Regions from separate parts of the Priestia sp. FSL R5-0597 genome, predicted to be linked through region 1. Evidence: predicted binding sites of a transcription regulator. Region 1 holds the regulator's gene; each other region holds the start of a gene.
The links. The regulator LexA, encoded in region 1, represses DNA repair genes until DNA is damaged. The targets are predictions, from matches to a motif close to CGAACATATGTTCG.

Region 1 (6,870 bases):
ACATTTGTTCATTAATTGGTGGATTTTTCTTCAGATAGCTCATCATATACTTACGAGCAATGAAAAATCCTAGCGCTATCCCAACAATTAATGCTAGAACACCAACTAGAATATACATTCCCATGGTATTACTTCCTCCTTCGTGTTGTCTAACTTACAGTGTACTAGACCATACGCTATTATACAATATTTCCGTTCCAATTTCCTTAAATAATTACACAAATTTTCTTGTTTTCACAGGCCTCAGCCAGCCGTATTCATCCGTTCCATAATTCACTGCTAAAAAACAAGGATCTAGCTTGCGTAATACTTCAAAAAAAGCTGTCTCAGCATCAACATTGCCATCTCCTTCAATTGTTATACAGCGATTCGTTAATTTTATAGATGCTCGACTTTTTTTATGAGGATATTCTAGCACAAACGTCTCTTGATGAGTAAAAAAATGAGGATAATGAGAAAACGCCTGAAGTAATTCTCGTTGAATAAATGAATTGGGCAGTTGGCGAGTAATGTAATGAACTTGTTTTTGTAAATGCGTTTCCTGCAAGTGACGTTTCATTTTATATTCAATCAGCAGCTGATAAATGAGCTTTTCTCTTCGAAAATAGGATGATGCAACTTCTTCCTCCATTAAATATACTTCATACGTTCTCACGATTCATCCTCCCTTTCGGCTCGTTCTTTTTTGTACCATTATACCGAATGGTGTACGCAATGCTTGTCTATCGATGAAAAAATTTCTTTGTTTTTTTGTCGAAAAAAAAGAGCAGACCATAGGAGTCTGCTCTTTCTTGTGAAAAAGAATTATGCATTAAGCAAGCTTTTCACTTTTGCTACTACATTTTCAACTGTAAAACCAAATTCTTTCATGATTGTTTCACCAGGAGCAGATGCACCGAAGTGATTAATACCAAGAACTTGTCCCTCGTCTCCAACATAGCGTTCCCAGCCAAGTGTAGAAGCCATTTCAATACCTAAACGTTTTTTCACTGATTTAGGGATAACACTTTCTTTGTACTCAGCAGATTGCTCTTCGAAACGATCCCATGCAGGCATACTTACTACAGATACATCAATGCCTTCTGCAGCTAATGCTTTTTGTGCTTCTACTGCTAGGCTTACTTCAGAGCCTGTTGCAAGTATTAATGCATCCGCTTGGTCTTTACCAGCTTTAGATACAACGTACGCGCCTTTAGACACGCCTTCGTATGCATTTTCTTTTGTACCTTCAAGCGTTGGCAAGTTTTGACGAGTCAATACAAGCGCCGTTGGGCGGTCAGTTGATTCTAATGCTAAGCGCCATGCAGCAGCTGTTTCATTTGCATCTGCAGGACGAACCACTGAAAGACCTGGCATTGCACGAAGTGATGGCAATTGTTCAATTGGCTCATGTGTTGGGCCGTCTTCTCCAACTGCGATACTGTCATGTGTGAATACATATGTTACAGGAAGCTTCATTAAAGCTGCTAAGCGAATTGCTGGGCGAAGATAATCAGAGAATACAAAGAATGTTCCTCCGAATACTTTTACACCGCCGTGTAGAGCCATACCGTTTAATGCAGCTCCCATTGCAAATTCACGTACACCGAACCAAATATTACGTCCGCTGTAATCAGCTGCAGTGAAGTCTTCTGAACCTTTAATCATTGTTTTATTTGACCCAGCTAAGTCAGCTGAACCGCCGAAGAATTGAGGTACAGCTTGTGCTACTGCGTTTAATACTTCTCCAGAAGAAGCACGGCTAGCTAAGCTTGAACCCGTTTCGTATGCTGGAAGCGTTTCTTCCCAGCCTTCCGGTAACTTTCCTTCTACTGCTAGTTCAAATTGACGACCTAGTTCAGGATATTTTTCTTTATACTGTGCAAATACATCGTTCCATTCGTTTTCTTTCTTTTGGCCATCTTCAGCAATTGTAGCTTTGAAGTGAGCATACACTTCTTCTGGCACATAGAAATCTTCTTCAAATGTCCATGCATAAGCTTCTTTTGTTAATTTTGTTTCATCGGAACCTAATGGAGAACCGTGCACGCCAGAAGTACCCGCGTGGTTTGGAGAACCAAATCCGATTGTTGTTTTTACTTCAATTAGCGTTGGGCGTGTTAAATCGCTTTTTGCTTCTTCAATTGCGTTTGCAATCGCTGTCAAGTCATTGCCGTCTTCAACGCGAATTACTTGCCATCCGTAAGCCTTGAAACGATCTTCTACGTTCTCAGAGAACGAGCGATCTAAATCTCCGTCTAAAGAAATATCATTTGAATCGTATAAAACAACTAAGCGTCCTAATTTTAAGTGTGCCGCTAATGAAGCTGCTTCAGCAGATACACCTTCCATTAAGTCTCCGTCACCACAAATACCATACGTAAAGTGGTCTACAATTTCTAAACCTTCTTTGTTGTATGTTTCAGCTAAATGACGTTCTGCCATTGCTTTACCAACAGCCATTGCAATACCTTGTCCTAGTGGACCAGTTGTTGCATCAACACCTGCTGTATGACCGAACTCTGGATGACCTGGTGTTTTGCTTCCCCATTGACGGAAGTTTTTAAGGTCTTCAATTGATAAGTCATATCCAGCTAAATGAAGCAAGCTGTATAATAGTGCTGATCCGTGTCCTGCTGATAATACAAAGCGGTCACGGTTGAACCAGTTTGGATTCTTTGGATTGATGTTCATAAATTTTGTCCACAATGTATATGCCATTGGAGCAGCTCCCATTGGCATACCTGGGTGACCTGAATTTGCTTTCTCAATCGCATCGATTGATAAAGTACGAATTGTTGCAATCGAAAGATCTTCAATACGTTGTGTCATACTCTTCATTCCTTTCAAAACTATGTACATATGTTATCATACTAATGATTTGCTTATTTGTACAATACTTGAACCAAAAAAATTTCCACTTTTACAGTTTTTGTGTGCCTTATTAAAAATATACAAAAAACTAGAGGGAACTCTCCCTCTAGTTTTACTAGAACGTCTTAGTGAAGACGCTTCTTTTTGCTCTCTTTTAACTTCTTAGGCGTAACATCTTTACCTTCCTCGTCCACAACTTTAATCGTATGAAGGTGGTTTGTCATAGATTGTCGGAAAACTTTTAAATATTCCTGACGTAGCTCTTGCTGTTCTTTCGCTTCAGATTCTGTCAGACCTTCAGCCTTTGCCTTTTTTGAAAGAGCATTAATACGAGCAAGTTTATCTTTTGATAGCATATAAAACCTATCTCCTTATAATCAATAATTAAAATTACCGAACCGTTCCGGCAACATGTAGTCATCTTACTAAATCTCTTTCGTTTTATCAAGAGATTGAGCACTCTCTTGATACTCTTGATAGCGACGATGTACCGTTGCTTTTGAAATATTATAACCAAAACCTTTTAGCGTAACTGAAATTTCAGCAAAGGTTAAGCCCTTATGACGAAGGCGGACAATTTCTTCAATCGGCGCTTCTTTTTTTTCTCTTCCTGAGTTAACTCCTTGATTTTTTAAATTTTGCTGCGGACGATAACCGTTTTCTACGGCTCTTTTCATTCCTCTTTTAATTTTAGCATTATGTAATTTCCGCTGATGCTCTTCCACTAAGCTAATAATATCTAACACCATCGAATCAGATTCTGAAAGCTGAAGCTGACCTTGATGACTAATCGTATAAATCGTAGCATTTTCTTTATGAAAAGCATGAAGAAGCGCAATTCGGGCATTTCCTCTGCCTAATCGCGTTTCGTCTTGAATGAGCAGCACAGATATTTTTTCTTCTTTCATTGTATGAAGAACATCCAATATACCCTCTCTGTCTACGTCATATCCGCTTGCTTTTTCCATTACGACTTTTTTTACTTTTAGATGGTGAAGATCAGCAAGCTTTTTTAATTCTTCTTGCTGGCGCTGTAAAGATGTTTCTTGGGTTTTTTTATCCGTACTTACACGGCAATAAATAATGGCGTCCACTTTTATCACGACCTTTTCGGCTTCTAACAATATTCAGGAACGGCCGTTACACACTACTGTTCAATTGCCACTTGATTATGTAACTCTTTTTTTAAAACAGGAATATATAATTTATCTCCAGGAGATAAAGACTGGGCAGTGTCTGAGTTTAGATCATTGACGTCTTCAACCCATTTGACAAATTCATTGGTGGTCAAATGATGGTGATTATGATACTTGTTGGACAAGTCCCAAAGCGTATCTCCTTTTGTAATAGTAACCGTTGAATATTTGTCTAAATCTACTTTATCCGCTCCTAAAACCAGCGTCAATACATATGTAAGTGCAGCGATAACTGCAAAAAAAATAGCGTAATGTTTCATAGAATGTAAGAATTGGTGCATATTATGATCCCCCTATCAGAATATATGTTCTTATTTTATTGAGAACATTTGTTTCTGTCAATGGAATTCTTCGAACTTATGTTTGTATATTGACACATCACGTGGTATAATTCACCTAAAGAATAGCTAAAATCGAGGTGAAAAATATGAAGCTATCAAAACGTCAACAAGACATACTAGATTTTATTAAGCACGAAGTAAAATTAAAAGGTTATCCGCCTTCTGTTCGTGAGATTGGGGAAGCGGTTGGATTAGCCTCTAGTTCCACTGTACACGGGCATTTAGCTCGTTTAGAAAGCAAAGGGTTAATTCGCAGAGATCCAACAAAACCAAGAGCAATCGAAGTTCTTCAACTAGACGAAGTAAACATCCCTAAAAGCAATGTCATTAATGTTCCTGTTATCGGTAAAGTAACAGCGGGTCTTCCTATAACAGCCGTTGAAAATGTGGAAGAATATTTCCCTCTTCCAGATAAATTCGTTTCTCCAGATGATCATGTATTTATGCTTGAAATTATGGGAGAAAGTATGATTGAAGCAGGTATTCTAGATGGCGATATGGTAATCGTACGTCAGCAGCAAACTGCTAATAACGGAGATATTGTGGTCGCTATGACCGAGGACAACGAAGCAACGGTAAAACGTTTCTTTAAAGAAGAAAATTTCGTTCGTTTACAGCCTGAAAATTCAACGATGGCGCCTATTATTCTTCGCCACGTAACGATTTTAGGAAAAGTCACTGGTGTATATCGCACGATTCACTAATCACACTGTATGTAAAACCAACTAATCATGATGTTAGTTGGTTTTTTTTACGTTTGTTTTCTAAAAAAATTGGCATATTATAAATGATACGTCGAATCATTACAGGCAGGTAGAGCGGTTTTTATAAAGCCTGTTTTACCTTTTACTTTCTGTCTGCATTTTTTCGACTCTCAAAAAAAATACAACCGACTATAAGAAGGATGTAGTTTATGACCAATACACCAAGGAAAACAGAACCATTTCAAACTATTATGCCTACCAAAGCAATGAACATGTTTCTTTTTCCTTTTTCCTTTGATCGAAAAAATAAAGAGCAGCTTGTTCATGCACTAGAAGCAAATATGTTTGAGTTTTTTTCCATTCAAAACAAACATGTAGAAAAAGAATACTACGGAGAACAGTATTACGTATCTCATGATAGCTTGGATCAATATTTTCTTCCTTACATTGAATGTATTCTATTTCCTGATTCGTGCGAAAAAGAAGGCTTGCTTCGATTTTCAAAAAAAATAGACCATACCGTTACGCTACAAACTTCCTCCACCACCGTGTCTAGCAACGTGCTGTCTGTGGATGTTTTTTTATGTCCTTTTGAAATTGGCGTCATGACCATTCGCACTGAGATGAGTCATAATCATTACACCTATGATGACATTTTAGAATTCATGAATCATTTTCGTGTATTAGAACCGAAGCTTGCTGAAGAGCATGGATCCACCATTACCTATGAACATCATCGCTATAGCAAAGTACAGGATTATATTTTTTCACAGCTCGCGCCATTTTTGAACGAACACATCAAAAAAGAAGCGACGCGTGAACAGCACGTCGGGAGTCTTCCTTATTTTATCGATGAACGGATGTTTGTATTAAGTTATGTAACGGTAAATCAAGAGCAAGAGATTAACTCCACAACTTTATTTCGTACTGGGCAGCTAAATAGCTATACGCCTGACGGGAAACCGTTTATCTCTGCACACAACCATGAGTATATTAAAACGTATAATACCAAACACGTGTATTCCAGATGGGCTCCTGAAACCTATTACGTTATAACAGACCATGTGTTTTCGTGTATTTCTAAATCGACAGACTCTAAAACGGATCAGCTTTTGATGAATCATCTATTTGGCCAACATTACTATAATTTATTTTTGCATTTTTTCTATAAAATCGTGTTGCTAAAACTATCCTATGAGTATTCTCAGCTCACGTTTCATAAAAATTCAGAGGGCATCGAGCGACTAATTCGCTCTATTACTGTATTTTCAGGTAAATATTTATTTTTAGAAATTAGCTCTCGCACGGAAGGTCAAGAGTTTTCTGAGCTCTTTAAAAAAATCTTCCACATCAATTCTCTTTATCAAGAAGTCAAAGAAACCCTTGGTACTTTGTATCAAAATCAAGAGAAAATCGCGGCCAAGCGTCACAATTACTTATTATTAATTTTAACGATTTATACCGTTCTTTCCGGTATTTACGGAATGAATTTAGTTATTAGCAAGCTAAAGGGAAACATCAATTGGGATAGTATGAAGCAGTTTTCTATCTTTGAATATATCGCTTTAATAGTAGCTTTATCAGGAATTCTGATCAGCATTAGTCTCGGAGTGAGTTCCCTATGGAATTTATTAAAAGATCGATTTAAAACATAAAAGCTGTTCGCATCAGAAAATACATGATAAAAAAGAAGAGATTGAGACATAACTAAATTAAGCAAGTCTAAAGGGAAACAAATGAAATAAATAAGCTAGCAGGGATTGCTTGTGACACCTC
Region 2 (6,870 bases), 960 kb from region 1:
AAAAAGGTTCTTTATGTTTGGATCCCCCGTAGTGGATGGCCTGAGCCAGCATTTCTTTCCCAGAACCAGGTTCTCCTGTTAATAAAATAGGCATATCTGTAGATGCCACTTTTTTGGCAATGTCAACGGCTTGCTTAATTTCAGGACTGATACCCGCAAAAGAAGAAAATGGATTATCTTTCGGAATGAGAAGAGATACATCAATTTCTTCATTTAGTCTTACAATATTGGTAATGTCATGTTCGGTTGCGACTCCACCTATGACTCGGTTGTTTCTTATAATAGGAGATGCATTGATAAGCACGTGAGTTTGTTCATTAGGACGATGATACGTTCCGCGCACAGGACGCCCTTCATTTAGAATCGTATGTAGAATGATGGATTCATCTTTAAAATGCTCTCCGATTTTTCTACCAATAATATCATCTCTCTGAATCTTATACGTATGTTCCGCAGCAGTATTCCACAAGATTACATTTCCTTCATGATCGACCGCTGTCACTGCATCATTAATGGTTTCTGCCAATGTATCAAAATAGGAAGCTAATATCTCATTTTGGCTATGCAAATGTGTAATCCACTGTGAAGGTGTTACAAGTCCTATTGTGGTTTCTTGGTTTTCTGCTTGAATGAGGACTGGTCTATTCCAGTTTGTGTTGGCTTGTAAATTGGCTAACGTAGAAGTAGAAGATGAAGGCCAATTTGTGTCCGCTATTACTTTTTTAATGGACGATGCCTCGTCATGACCTGTTAAAAGGTATCGTTCATCTTTTTGTATTACATAAAAGGTACTTGCTGTGACTACAACGAAATCATAGTTGGAAAGTTCAGATTTCACTTTAGCTAAAGAAGTTGATTCTTCAACTGTTATAAAGGAGTTATTTATAAGAACTTGATCAACGCTTGCCATACTAAACCCCTCTCAGTACATATTTTTTATACTGTATCATAATTTAGAAATTGGCGCAAAAGCCTATCTTTTTCAAACAATTAGGCAGCTTACTTTCTTTTATTGCTTTCATCTAAAGAGTTGTATTCCCCTCGAAAAGGGTAGTATAAGAATTTAGTGGGTAATAAAGTAACAGGGTAAAAAATCAAAACAAACAAACACTATATAAGATTAATACTCATTAGTTTCATTTATGAGTATAAAGTGATAAAATACGAATATCAGTTCGCGTTTTCGGTTTTTACATATCGTAATAAAAATAGATAAAACAAGAAAATAGAAACGGAGGCCTTCATTTGAAAGATCAGTTTGAATTAGTATCCCCATATCAACCGCAAGGTGATCAGCCAAAGGCAATTGAAAAGATTGTGAAAGGAATTAAAGAAGGTAAGCAGCATCAAGTATTATTAGGTGCTACAGGAACGGGAAAAACCTTCACTATGTCTAATGTTATTAAGGAAATAAATAAGCCGACATTAATTATGGCTCATAACAAAACGCTTGCTGGTCAATTGTACAGTGAGTTTAAAGAGTTTTTTCCTAATAATGCAGTCGAATACTTTGTCAGTTACTATGATTACTATCAGCCTGAAGCTTATGTACCTCAAACAGATACATTTATTGAAAAAGATGCAAGCATTAATGACGAGATTGATAAACTTCGTCACTCGGCAACTTCTGCTCTTTTTGAACGAAAAGATGTCATTATTATTGCCAGCGTATCCTGTATTTATGGATTAGGGTCTCCGGAAGAATACAAAGAAATGGTCGTATCTCTTCGAGTAGGAATGGAAAAAGAACGCAATCAGCTGCTTCGTACGCTAGTGGATGTACAGTACGAAAGAAACGATATTGACTTCAAGCGCGGAACGTTCCGCGTTCGCGGTGATGTTGTTGAGATTTTTCCTGTGTCTCGAGATGAACACTGTATTCGCGTGGAATTTTTCGGGGATGAAATTGACCGCATTCGCGAAGTCGACGCCTTAACAGGAGAAATTATTGGAGATCGTGAACACGTGGCTATCTTCCCGGCATCTCACTTCGTCACGAGGGAAGAAAAAATGCGTGTGGCCATTCAAAACATTGAAAAAGAACTAGAAGAACAGCTAGAGAAGTTAAAAGAAGCAGGAAAGCTTTTAGAAGCGCAGCGCTTGGAGCAGCGCACTCGCTACGACCTAGAAATGATGAGAGAAATGGGATTTTGTTCAGGAATCGAGAATTACTCTCGTCATTTAACGCTTCGTCCGGCTGGTTCTACACCTTATACACTGCTGGATTTCTTCCCGGAAGATTTCCTTCTTGTGGTGGATGAATCCCACGTTACCATTCCTCAAGTTAGAGGAATGTATAATGGAGACCAAGCGCGTAAACAAGTGTTGGTGGACCATGGTTTCCGCTTGCCGTCTGCATTAGATAACCGTCCGCTTAAATTTGATGAATTTGAACAGCATATTAAACAAATCGTCCATGTTTCAGCAACACCAGGTCCTTACGAACTTGAGAAGGCGCCTGAGGTGATTGAACAAATTATCCGTCCAACGGGATTATTAGATCCAAATATTGAAGTTCGACCAATTGAAGGGCAGATTGATGATTTAATTGGAGAAATTCACGACCGGATTAAGCGAAATGAACGAGTGCTCGTCACGACGTTAACAAAGAAAATGTCTGAGGATTTAACGAACTACTTAAAAGAAATTGGCATTAAAGTTCAATATCTTCACTCTGAGGTGAAGACGCTCGAGCGTATTGAAATTATCCGAGAGCTGCGGCTTGGAAAATATGATGTGCTCATAGGGATTAACTTACTTCGTGAAGGTTTAGATATTCCAGAAGTTTCGTTAGTAACCATATTAGATGCGGACAAAGAAGGATTCTTGCGTTCAGAACGATCGCTTATTCAAACCATTGGACGTGCTGCGCGAAATGCTAATGGACATGTCATTATGTATGCAGATCGCATCACAAACTCTATGGACATTGCTATCAATGAGACCAAGCGTCGTAGAAGTATTCAAGAAGCTTACAACGAAGAGCATGGTATTACACCGACAACGATTCAAAAAGAAGTTCGAGGCTCAATTCGTGCAACAGTAGTAGCAGAAGATACAGAAACGTATGAAGAAGCACCGGCATTTGATAAACTCAATAAAAAAGAAAAAGCAAAGCTCGTAGAAGAAATGGAACAAGAAATGAAAGAAGCAGCCAAAGCGCTTAACTTTGAACGCGCAGCTGAGCTTCGTGACTTGATTCTAGAATTAAAAGCGGAAGGGTGATAAAACATGGCGATGGAAAAAATCGTGGTAAAAGGTGCACGAGCCCACAATTTGAAAAATATCGATATTGAAATCCCGCGAGACAAATTAGTGGTATTAACAGGTTTGTCAGGTTCTGGTAAATCTTCTTTAGCTTTCGATACAATCTATGCTGAAGGACAAAGACGTTATGTCGAGTCACTTTCGGCGTATGCAAGACAGTTTTTAGGTCAAATGGATAAGCCAGATGTAGATTCGATCGAAGGATTGTCGCCTGCTATTTCAATCGATCAAAAAACAACGAGCCGAAACCCTCGTTCAACCGTCGGAACTGTGACCGAAATCTATGACTATTTGCGCCTTTTGTTTGCTCGTGTAGGAAAGCCGATTTGTCCTAATCATGGAATTGAAATTACGTCTCAAACGATTGAGCAAATGGTAGATAGAATTTTAGAGTACCCTGAACGTACAAAACTTCAAGTACTGGCCCCTGTGGTATCTGGCCGAAAAGGCACCCATGTAAAAGTATTAGAAGATATTAAAAAGGAAGGGTACGTTCGCATTCGAGTAGACGGAGAAATGCGTGAAATAACAGAAGAAATTGAACTGGAAAAAAACAAAAAGCACTCCATTGAAGTAGTGATTGATCGCGTTGTTGTCAAAGAAGGTGTAGCCGCTCGTTTGTCGGACTCTTTGGAATCAGCTCTTCGCCTTGGAGATGGGAAAGTAATTATTGATGTAATAGGTGAGGAAGAATTACTTTTTAGCGAGCATCATGCTTGTCCAAAATGTGGCTTCTCCATTGGAGAACTTGAGCCCCGCATGTTTTCATTTAATAGTCCGTACGGGGCGTGTCCAACGTGTGACGGGTTAGGAACGAAATTGGAAGTGGATAAAGATTTAGTGATTCCTAACTATGACTTAACACTTCATCAGCACGCAATTGCACCTTGGGAGCCAACAAGTTCTCAATACTATCCGCAGCTGCTTGAAGCCGTATGTACACATTACGGCATCGACATGGATGTGCCGGTTCGAGATATCCCGGAACATTTATTTGATAAAGTATTATATGGCAGCGGTAAAGAAAAAATTTACTTTCGCTATGAAAATGATTTTGGCCAAGTAAGAGAAAATCATATCGAATTTGAAGGTGTGCTTCGGAACGTAGAACGCCGTTATCATGAAACAAGTTCTGATTATATCCGTGAGCAAATGGAAAAATACATGGCTCAGCAAGCTTGTCCAAAATGTAAAGGAAATCGTTTAAAACGCGAAAGCTTAGCGGTGCTTATTGACGAAAAGCATATAGGAGATACAACACGCTTTTCAGTAAAAGAAGCATATGACTTTTTTGAAAGTCTCAGTTTATCTGAAAAAGACATGAAGATTGCGGATATGATACTGCGTGAAATTCGTGAGCGTCTAAGCTTTCTCATTAACGTGGGACTTGATTACTTAACATTGAACCGCTCTGCTGGAACTCTTTCAGGAGGGGAAGCGCAGCGCATTCGCTTGGCTACTCAAATCGGTTCTCGTTTGACGGGGGTTCTTTATATTTTAGATGAACCTTCTATCGGTCTTCATCAACGTGACAACGATCGCTTAATTCGCACAATGCAAGACATGCGCGATATTGGAAATACGTTGATTGTTGTAGAGCATGATGAAGATACGATGATGGCAGCTGATTATTTAATTGATATCGGACCAGGAGCCGGCGTACACGGGGGTGCCGTTGTTTCTCAAGGCACGCCTCAGGAAGTGATGGATGATGAAAATTCCTTAACGGGTCAATATCTATCAGGAGAGAAGTTTATTCCACTTCCAGCCGAAAGACGTTCGATAGATAAAGATCGGATGATTGAAATTATAGGAGCAAAAGAAAATAATTTGAAAAATGTAAAAGCAAAGCTTCCGTTAGGTGTATTCACAGCTGTTACAGGTGTATCTGGATCAGGTAAGAGTACGCTTGTAAATGATATCCTTCACAAATCATTGGCGCAAAAGCTGCATAAAGCAAAAAGCAAAGCAGGAGAACATAAAGAAATCAAAGGCATTGAACATTTAGATAAAGTCATTGATATTGATCAGTCTCCCATAGGCCGTACGCCTCGTTCAAACCCTGCAACCTATACAGGTGTATTTGATGACATTCGAGATGTATTTGCCCAAACAAACGAAGCAAAAGTGCGCGGATATAAAAAAGGCCGCTTTAGCTTTAACGTGAAAGGCGGCCGCTGTGAAGCTTGTCGAGGAGACGGTATTATTAAAATCGAAATGCATTTCCTGCCAGATGTATACGTTCCTTGCGAAGTCTGCCACGGCAAACGATATAACCGGGAAACTTTAGAAGTAAAATACAAAGATCAAAACATTTCAGATGTGTTGGATATGACAGTTGAAGACGCGCTTCACTTCTTTGAAAACATTCCAAAGATTAAGCGGAAGCTGCAGACCATTTACGATGTAGGACTTGGCTATATCACGCTTGGACAGCCGGCCACTACTTTATCGGGTGGAGAGGCCCAGCGTGTAAAGTTAGCTTCAGAGCTTCACCGTCGCTCAACAGGAAGAACGCTGTACATTTTAGACGAACCGACTACCGGTCTTCATGTCGATGATATCGCACGTTTATTAAAAGTGCTTCAGCGTTTAGTTGAAAATGGAGATACAGTTCTAGTGATCGAACATAATTTAGACGTGATCAAAGCAGCTGATTATCTACTTGATTTAGGGCCTGAAGGTGGAGATAAAGGCGGACAAATTGTGGCTACGGGTACGCCAGAAGAAGTGGCGAAAGTAAAAGAATCCTATACGGGCCATTATTTGAAGCCAATTTTAGAACGTGACCGTAAGCGTATGGAGAAAAAAGTTGAAAAAGCAGAGGCATTAACTCGTTAAAAGACACCAGCATTGGTGTCTTTTTTATAAAGAATGAAACTTTTTAACTCATTAAAACGTAATACATGATATAAGGAGCTGATTATTATGGAAGGAAATCGCATACTATCTTCCTTAAATTATTTTAGCGTTTTCTTTGCACCATTTTTATTACCTATTATTATTTATTTTGTTGTTCATAACATAGAAGTAAAGAAACATGCAAAAACTGCATTTTTGTCACATTTATTACCTATCGCTACAGCGATCTTGTTCTTATTTTTCTTGCTTCCTGCTCTTACTGGCTCTAGTGGAACGGTATTTATTCTTTTAATTGTAGCTTTAGTTGTTGTTTCTTTAGTTAATGTTGTTGTGTTTGTATGGAATATTGTAAAAGGGATACAAATATTAAGCAGATAAAAGTTAAATGACTAAAACGTAAAGAGGAGATGGAAGGTATGAGTGAAAAGCGCAAACAAATTTTACAGATGGTAGAAGAAGGGAAACTTAGCGTAGATGAGGCTTTAACCTTGCTGAATTCACTGGAAAAAGACTCAGCTAATGACTCTTACTATGCTACGCCTGATAAAGCTGAGCTATCCCCTTATGTAGGAGGAAAACAGAAAAAAACGTACGCTTCTAAGTCATCTCAAAGCTCTTTAAAGGAAAAATTATTTACATTTGTAGATCAAACGGTAAAAAAAGTAAAAGAAGGAGATTTAGATTTTAACTTTGGTCCTTCGATTGACGTTCAGCACATCTTTCAGCAATCAGAAGCATATA
Region 3 (6,870 bases), 1.8 Mb from region 1:
AATTGTTTTTAGCGCCGCTGCAAACGCATTGTACGTTGGATCTTTCGGTTCTGCTGAGTGAATACCAAACATAAATGAAATGGCGATTAAGATCCCGCCCCCTACAACAAACGGAAGCATTGCTGATACACCGCTCATTAGGTGTTTGTAAAACCCTGTACGCTCTGATCCTTTACTTTCTCCGCCTTCTTTGCTGCCACCGCCGCCGCTGTATACAGGAGCGTCTCCTTTTAACGCGCGGTTAATTAATTCTTCGGGCTTACGAATTCCTTCAGCTACTGGAACTTGAATAACTTTTTTACCTGCAAAACGTTCCATTTCTACTTGCTTGTCCGCTGCAACAATAATAGCGGTAGCGTTTTCAATTTCTTCCTTCGTCAACGCGTTTTTAACACCGCTGGAACCATTTGTTTCAACTTTGAGCGTCACGTTCATGTCTTTCGCTTTTGCTTTTAGGCTATCCGCTGCCATATACGTGTGGGCAATTCCCGTTGGACAAGCCGTTACAGCAAGCACTAATTGATCTGAAGCTGTATCCACTTCTTCTTCCGGCGCTTCATTTTCAGTTTCTTTATCATCAATTGCTTTAATGACTTCATCAATTGATGATGCTGTTAGCAACGTTTTTCGGAACGATTCGTCCATTAATAACGTAGACAAACGAGATAATGTTTCTAAGTGAGCATTATTCGCGCCTTCACTCGCTGCAATCATGAAGAATAAATGTGCAGGCTGTCCGTCTAATGATTCATAATCAATACCTTCTGTTGAGCGTCCAAATGCAATGGCCGGTGTTTTTACCGAGCTTGTTTTTGCATGCGGAATGGCAATGCCTTCCCCAATTCCCGTTGTACTTTGAGATTCACGATTTAAAATTGCTTCTTTATAGCCAGCTCGGTCGCTTAAGCGACCAGCTTCGTCTAATTTTCCAACTAACTCATCAATAACATCAGCTTTTGACGTGCTTTTTAAATCAAGAATGATTGTATCTTTTTTTAATAGTTCTGTAATTCTCATTCTCGGTTCCCCCTACTCTACCTTTGTGATTGACACTTGTTCACGAAGCGTCTTTACATCTTCTGCTGTACATAATTCAAGTGAGAATGCTGTGGCACTTCCTGAAGCAACTCCTGTTTGAAAGGCTTCTAATAAATCCCCTTGCTTTACATAAGAAGCAATAAATCCAGCTACAAGTGAATCGCCAGCTCCAACAGAATTTTTCACTGTTCCTTTAGGGACTGTGGCACTGTAGACACCGCTTTCGTTAATAAGAAGTGCTCCATCGCCTGCCATGGATACAACGACGTTTTGCGCTCCTTGTTCCACAAGCTTTTTACCGTATACTAGCGCATCTTCTGCACTGTTTACTTCTACATCAAACAATTCTGCAAGTTCATGATGATTTGGTTTGATAAAAAACGGCTTGTGAGACACGACGTCTAGCAAGGTTTTTCCACTTGCATCTACTACTACTTTTACTCCGTTCGCTGCTGCTAGTTCCGTTAACGTTTCATACACAGAACTTGGAAGCGTTTTCGGTATACTTCCTGCTAATACGAAGATATCGCCTTCAGTCATTTGCTTTACTTGAGTCAATAAAGACTGAAGCGCTTCGTCTGTAATAGCAGGTCCTTGACCGTTAATTTCTGTTTCTTTTTCCGTTTTTAACTTTACGTTAATGCGGGTATCTCCATCAACTCTTGTAAAAGCTGTTTCAATATTCTCCGCTTTTAAGTAGTCTTCGATATAGGTTCCTGTAAAGCCGGCTACAAAACCGAGAGCTTTATTATCAACATCTAATCGCTTTAAAACGCGAGAGACGTTAATGCCTTTCCCTCCTGGAAACTTGGCTTCATTCGTTGTGCGGTTAAGTCCGCCTTCTTCGAATGCTGAAACATGTACTACGTAATCAACGGATGGGTTCAACGTACATGTATAAATCATGATTTCACAACCTTTATGTCTGTTTTGTTTGCATACTGTATAAGTACATCACTAGGTACGTCATTTGTTATAATTTTTGCTTCATGTAAATCGGCTATTTTCGCAAAACTTGTTTCAAAAAACTTAGTAGAATCTGATAAAATATAAGATTCTCTAGAAAGCTTCATTGCCGTTTGCTTGATCAATGCTTCTTCTGGATCAGGAGTTGTATATCCATATTGATGATGAATCCCATTCGCTCCCATAAAGCACTTATCAAAACGATACTGCTCAAGACTTAAAAGAGCTCCATTGCCAATTAAAGCGCCCGTTTTATGTTTAACAGATCCTCCAATTAAATAGAGGGTGATACCTTGTTCTAACATCGGGTTTAAATGCATTAAACCATTTGTCACGACAACTACATCTTTTTGCTTCAAAAAAGGAATCATTTCATACGTTGTAGTTCCTGCATCTAAAAAAATACAGTCACCTTCATTTATAATGGAAGCCGCATACTCTGCAATGTTTCGTTTATCTTGAATATTTTTAGCAGATTTTTCGATAACGCTCAGTTCGATTCGTTTACTGCGAATAAGCGAAGCGCCACCGTGAACACGTTTGAGCATTTGCTCTTCTTCTAGTTGACTTAAGTCTCTTCTAATTGTGGATTCCGAAGCGCCTGTAACTTCGATAAACTCTTGCACTTTTACAAGTTCTTTCTCTTTTAAAAGTTTTAAGATTAGTTGATGTCTCTCCGGCGTTAACATGTTCTAGCTCCTTTTTCAAAAAAGCGTTTTCATTTATTTCATGTACTTACTTTATCACGGTTTACATTCAAAATCAATCATAAAAAATCAAAAACATTCATTTTTTTAATTACAAAATAAAGTTTTTTGAACGAACAATTAGATTTGCATTTGTTTTGATAATAGTTTATACAAAAGGAAATAAGTTGGTAATTCAAGAATTTGTCTACTTTTCTCATTATATGTAAAGGTTTTCTTACAACTAATTAGCTATGACTGTTTTTGACTATTTCTTGACCGATTTAATTTCTCTTGACTGAATTATGTTTAGCTTGTCCTGTTTTAATGAGAGCCTATACATCAAAAAAGTTGTCCACCTTTTTGGACAACTCAAAGTGACCCATCATTTAAATAAAAACAGAAGCATATATAATATAGAAGCAAGGGCAGAAGAAATAGCCAAACTTGAGATAAAACGAACGAGTCTTTTCTTAATGAACTGCGTTAATTCAATTTCTCTTACTTGAGTTTTTTCATTTTGCATACAATATCCCTTCTTTAATCAAAATTTCCTAGTAGCTAAAAGTGACTACTCGCAGAATATGCTTTTATGTATTGTATGCAAGCGTTAAAAAAAAGATACAAATTCAACAAAAAAGCTACTCTTAGCTAGAGTAGCTTTCATCTTTCCATACATCTGCTTCAATTACTGCATCCGCTCGAATCGAATATGTATAACAAGGCCCTGTCACCATCAGCGTATTCGACTGCAGAGAAACTTTATCGATTGTCACTCGTTCATATCTTTGAATATGTCCTGCTTCATAGACGTGAAGGGTTACTGGATGATGCTCCGAGTAACTGTTCATAATGACATTTTCAATATGCTCAATCTTTTCTTTTTTCAACCCTAAAGACTGCTTATGCGCCTCGGGACTGTACATTTTCTTCATTTTCTCTAAATGCTCAGGCATTACTAACTTCGCATACTGTTTTAATTCATCTTGATACACGTTCATTCTCCCCCTTGACTCTTGCTTCTATTTTACCGAACGAACATTCTCATTGCAAAACTTTTTAATCAAAATAAAAGCAAACAATTCATTTTTTCATACTCCATAAAAACTGTCAAAAGATTTTATGTTGATAGCAGAAATTGATTTTTTAAAAAATAATAATATCCCATCTTTAATTCAGCCTCTAGAGTTGGTATAATACATTGTCATGACTGTGTTTTCGGAGTTTTTGATGATTGGAGGTAACGTTCATGATCAATAAAATAAAAGAAATTATCCTCATTATTCTAGGAAGCCTCATTTTCGCACTGGCCATTAATTATTTTGCTATTCCAAATGAATTAGCAGAAGGCGGCGTAACCGGTGTAACAATGATTACCTATTATGTACTAGGCTGGTCTCCTGGTATCACAAACTTTATATTAAACGGTTTGCTGGTACTGATCGGATACAAATTGCTTCACAAACGTGTGATTGCTTACACAATTATATGTATTATTTTCACATCTCTATTCCTACATATAACTGAAGGACTGGGAAATCCTCTTGACGATACGCTACTGGGGGCTATTTTTGCTGGTATTTTAGCCGGTGTAGGACTCGGGCTTGTGTTTAGAGGTGGCGGAACTTCCGGAGGCTCGGCAGTTATCGCCCGCTTAGCTAATCAATATCTAGACTGGAATATTAGCAAAACGATGCTAGCAATTGATTTATTAGTTGTAGCAAGCGCCTATTTTGTCATCGGTGGAGAAAAGACGATGTACACGGTTATTTCTCTTTATATCGGAACAAAGGTGCTTGATTATATTATTGAAGGACTCAACCCCCGCAAAGCAATCACTATTATTTCACACCGTTCAGCTGAAGTAGCCGAACAAGTTAACAAAAAGATGCAGCGAGGCGTCACTGTCTTTTCTGCTCATGGAAGCTATACAAAAGAAGCAAAAGACGTATTGTACGTAGTTGTGAACAAACAAGAACTATTAGAGTTAAAGCGCATTATTCATAAAGTCGATGAACAGGCTTTTGTGGTTGTCCACGATGTGCGAGACGTCTTTGGAGTAGGTTTTACTATTCCAAAGGCCAGCTAAAAACCCGCTGTAAAAAAGCGGGTTTTTTCTATTATATATGTTTGCGCTGGAAATACAGTAAACCTGCTGTTATAAAAAGAAAAAACTTTCTTGTAACGATAATAAAAAAGCGCTTCAATGAAAGCCTAAAAAACTAAAAGGCGATGCCTTTTAGCTTTTTTCTTTACACGTCCATTTAATTAACAAACCGCAATGCGTTAATCCTCCTCCAAACCCATAGAGAATAAGAAGGTCATTATCCCGTACTTTTCCTGTCATTATTCCTTCGTTCAAGGCAAGTGGAATAGAAGCTGAAGATGTATTTCCGCAGTATTGTACACTCGTTAACGTTTTATCCATTGAAACACCTGTTTTAGCACAAATAGCTTCAATCATCCGAAGGTTTGCACTGTGCGGAATAAACCAATTTACATCAGAAAGAGAAATGGAAGTACCCTTTAACAATGCTTCTACTCCTTTTGGAATCGTTCGGACAGCAAAGCGGTATACTTCACGCCCATTTTGAACTAAATTTCCGCTCGCGTTAATTTCTTTTCCTGAAAGAGTATCAGATAAATTAGAACGATATAAATTCACCCCTCCGCTTCCGTCCGTTCCGTAGTTACATCCTAAGAAACTTGGATTATGCTCATCGTATTCTACAAGCATAGCTCCCGCTCCGTCACCGAACAGCACGCAGGTAGCCCGGTCCTTATAATCTGTAATTTTCGACATGACTTCAGCACCAATAACTAAAATCTTTTTATGCAATCCCGACGTCACTAAGCCGTTCGCCACGTGAAGTCCATATGTAAAACCGGCGCATGCGGCACTTAAATCAAATGCAGCAGCTTGATTAATATGAAAGTAATCTTGAACCTGACATGCTACGCTAGGAAAAAAGTGATCGGGCGTTGTTGTCGAAACAATAATTGCATCTACATCTTCTATTTCTACAGCATATCGGTTGAGCAAATTTTCAACTGCTCGAATGGCAAGCGTAGACGTGTATTCGCCTTCACCAGCAATTCGCCGTTCTTTCATTCCCGTGCGCTGTACAATCCATTCGTCACTTGTATCAACCATTTCTTTTAAATGGTCGTTCGTTAATTTTTGCTTTGGTGTATATATCCCCATTCCTGTGATTCTAGCTTTTGATTGCATCATTTCTCCACCTCAAATCAGTTGATACTTAATTATAACACCTACTTTTAATATCTGGTACTAATTTATTAATAGATAAAAAGCGCAAAGGTATACCCTTCACGCTTTTTATCAAATAGAATAATCTTCTGGAATAAATACTTTTAGCTGCTTAGGCTTTACATACACCTGCTCTCCTACTTGAAGGCTGAGTGTTTTATAATGCTCTTTGCTTAATTCAGCTTCTAAAAATTCTTCTGCATCTTCTCTTTTTAATTCAATTTGCACGATAGGTCCTATCACATGAATATGGCTAACGGTTGCAGAAACGGCATCTGCGCTTGTTTTTACTTTTTCAAGGTGAATATCATGAGGTCGCACATATCCAACAGCTGCTTCTTCATTTCTTCCGCTAAATTCTGGAACATCCATTTCAAAGCTTCCCTGTTTTAGCCTGCCTTTATGAATGCGACCCTTAAATAAATTGACGTTTCCTAAAAAATCGTACACAAATGGACTGTTAGGATGATCATATACTTCCTCAGGACTTCCAATCTGCTCAATTTTCCCGTTGTTCATCACAACAATACGATCAGCTACATCTAAAGCTTCTTCTTGATCATGCGTAACGAATATACTCGTAATATGAAAGTCATTATGCAATTTACGCAGCCATCTGCGTAAATCTTTACGAACTTTCGCATCCAAAGCGCCAAAAGGTTCATCTAATAGCAGTACTTTCGGTTCCACTGCTAACGCTCGAGCAAGCGCTACTCGCTGGCGCTGTCCTCCCGATAATTGAGAAGGATAGCGATTTGCAAGCGGCTCTAGTTTCACAAGCTGCAGCAGCTCGGTTACTTTCTTGTTAATGTCCATTTTAGAAGGTCTTGTTTTTTTAGGTCGTACTTTTAAACCATACGCAATGTTATCAAACACAGTCATATGCCTGAACAAAGCATAGTGTTGAAA

Region 2: a site for LexA is predicted at 1,165-1,178, ahead of uvrB (excinuclease ABC subunit UvrB). Genes of this name have one in related genera too.
Region 3: a site for LexA is predicted at 3,722-3,735, ahead of MKX72_RS10660 (YolD-like family protein). Genes of this name have one in related genera too.

What each region holds. Positions count from the first base shown of each region.
Region 1 covers NZ_JBBOUZ010000001.1:3,890,671-3,897,540, forward strand. Annotated here, with positions in the region: gene MKX72_RS20640 (YneF family protein) at 1-124, opposite strand, end outside; gene sirA (sporulation inhibitor of replication protein SirA) at 215-655, opposite strand; gene tkt (transketolase) at 805-2,811, opposite strand; gene MKX72_RS20655 (DUF896 domain-containing protein) at 2,979-3,209, opposite strand; gene MKX72_RS20660 (YneB family resolvase-like protein) at 3,279-3,947, opposite strand; gene yneA (cell division suppressor protein YneA) at 4,001-4,330, opposite strand; gene lexA (transcriptional repressor LexA) at 4,477-5,094, shown strand; gene MKX72_RS20675 (hypothetical protein) at 5,304-6,749, shown strand; gene MKX72_RS20680 (hypothetical protein) at 6,817-6,870, opposite strand, start outside.
Region 2 covers NZ_JBBOUZ010000001.1:4,847,559-4,854,428, reverse strand. Annotated here, with positions in the region: gene MKX72_RS25665 (sigma-54 interaction domain-containing protein) at 1-910, opposite strand, end outside; gene uvrB (excinuclease ABC subunit UvrB) at 1,246-3,225, shown strand; gene uvrA (excinuclease ABC subunit UvrA) at 3,232-6,108, shown strand; gene MKX72_RS25650 (hypothetical protein) at 6,196-6,507, shown strand; gene MKX72_RS25645 (DUF4097 family beta strand repeat-containing protein) at 6,546-6,870, shown strand, end outside.
Region 3 covers NZ_JBBOUZ010000001.1:2,089,694-2,096,563, reverse strand. Annotated here, with positions in the region: gene MKX72_RS10680 (PTS fructose transporter subunit IIABC) at 1-1,017, opposite strand, end outside; gene pfkB (1-phosphofructokinase) at 1,030-1,944, opposite strand; gene MKX72_RS10670 (DeoR/GlpR family DNA-binding transcription regulator) at 1,941-2,693, opposite strand; gene MKX72_RS10665 (hypothetical protein) at 3,076-3,216, opposite strand; gene MKX72_RS10660 (YolD-like family protein) at 3,338-3,691, opposite strand; gene MKX72_RS10655 (YitT family protein) at 3,940-4,779, shown strand; gene MKX72_RS10650 (ketoacyl-ACP synthase III) at 4,930-5,925, opposite strand; gene MKX72_RS10645 (sulfate/molybdate ABC transporter ATP-binding protein) at 6,034-6,870, opposite strand, start outside.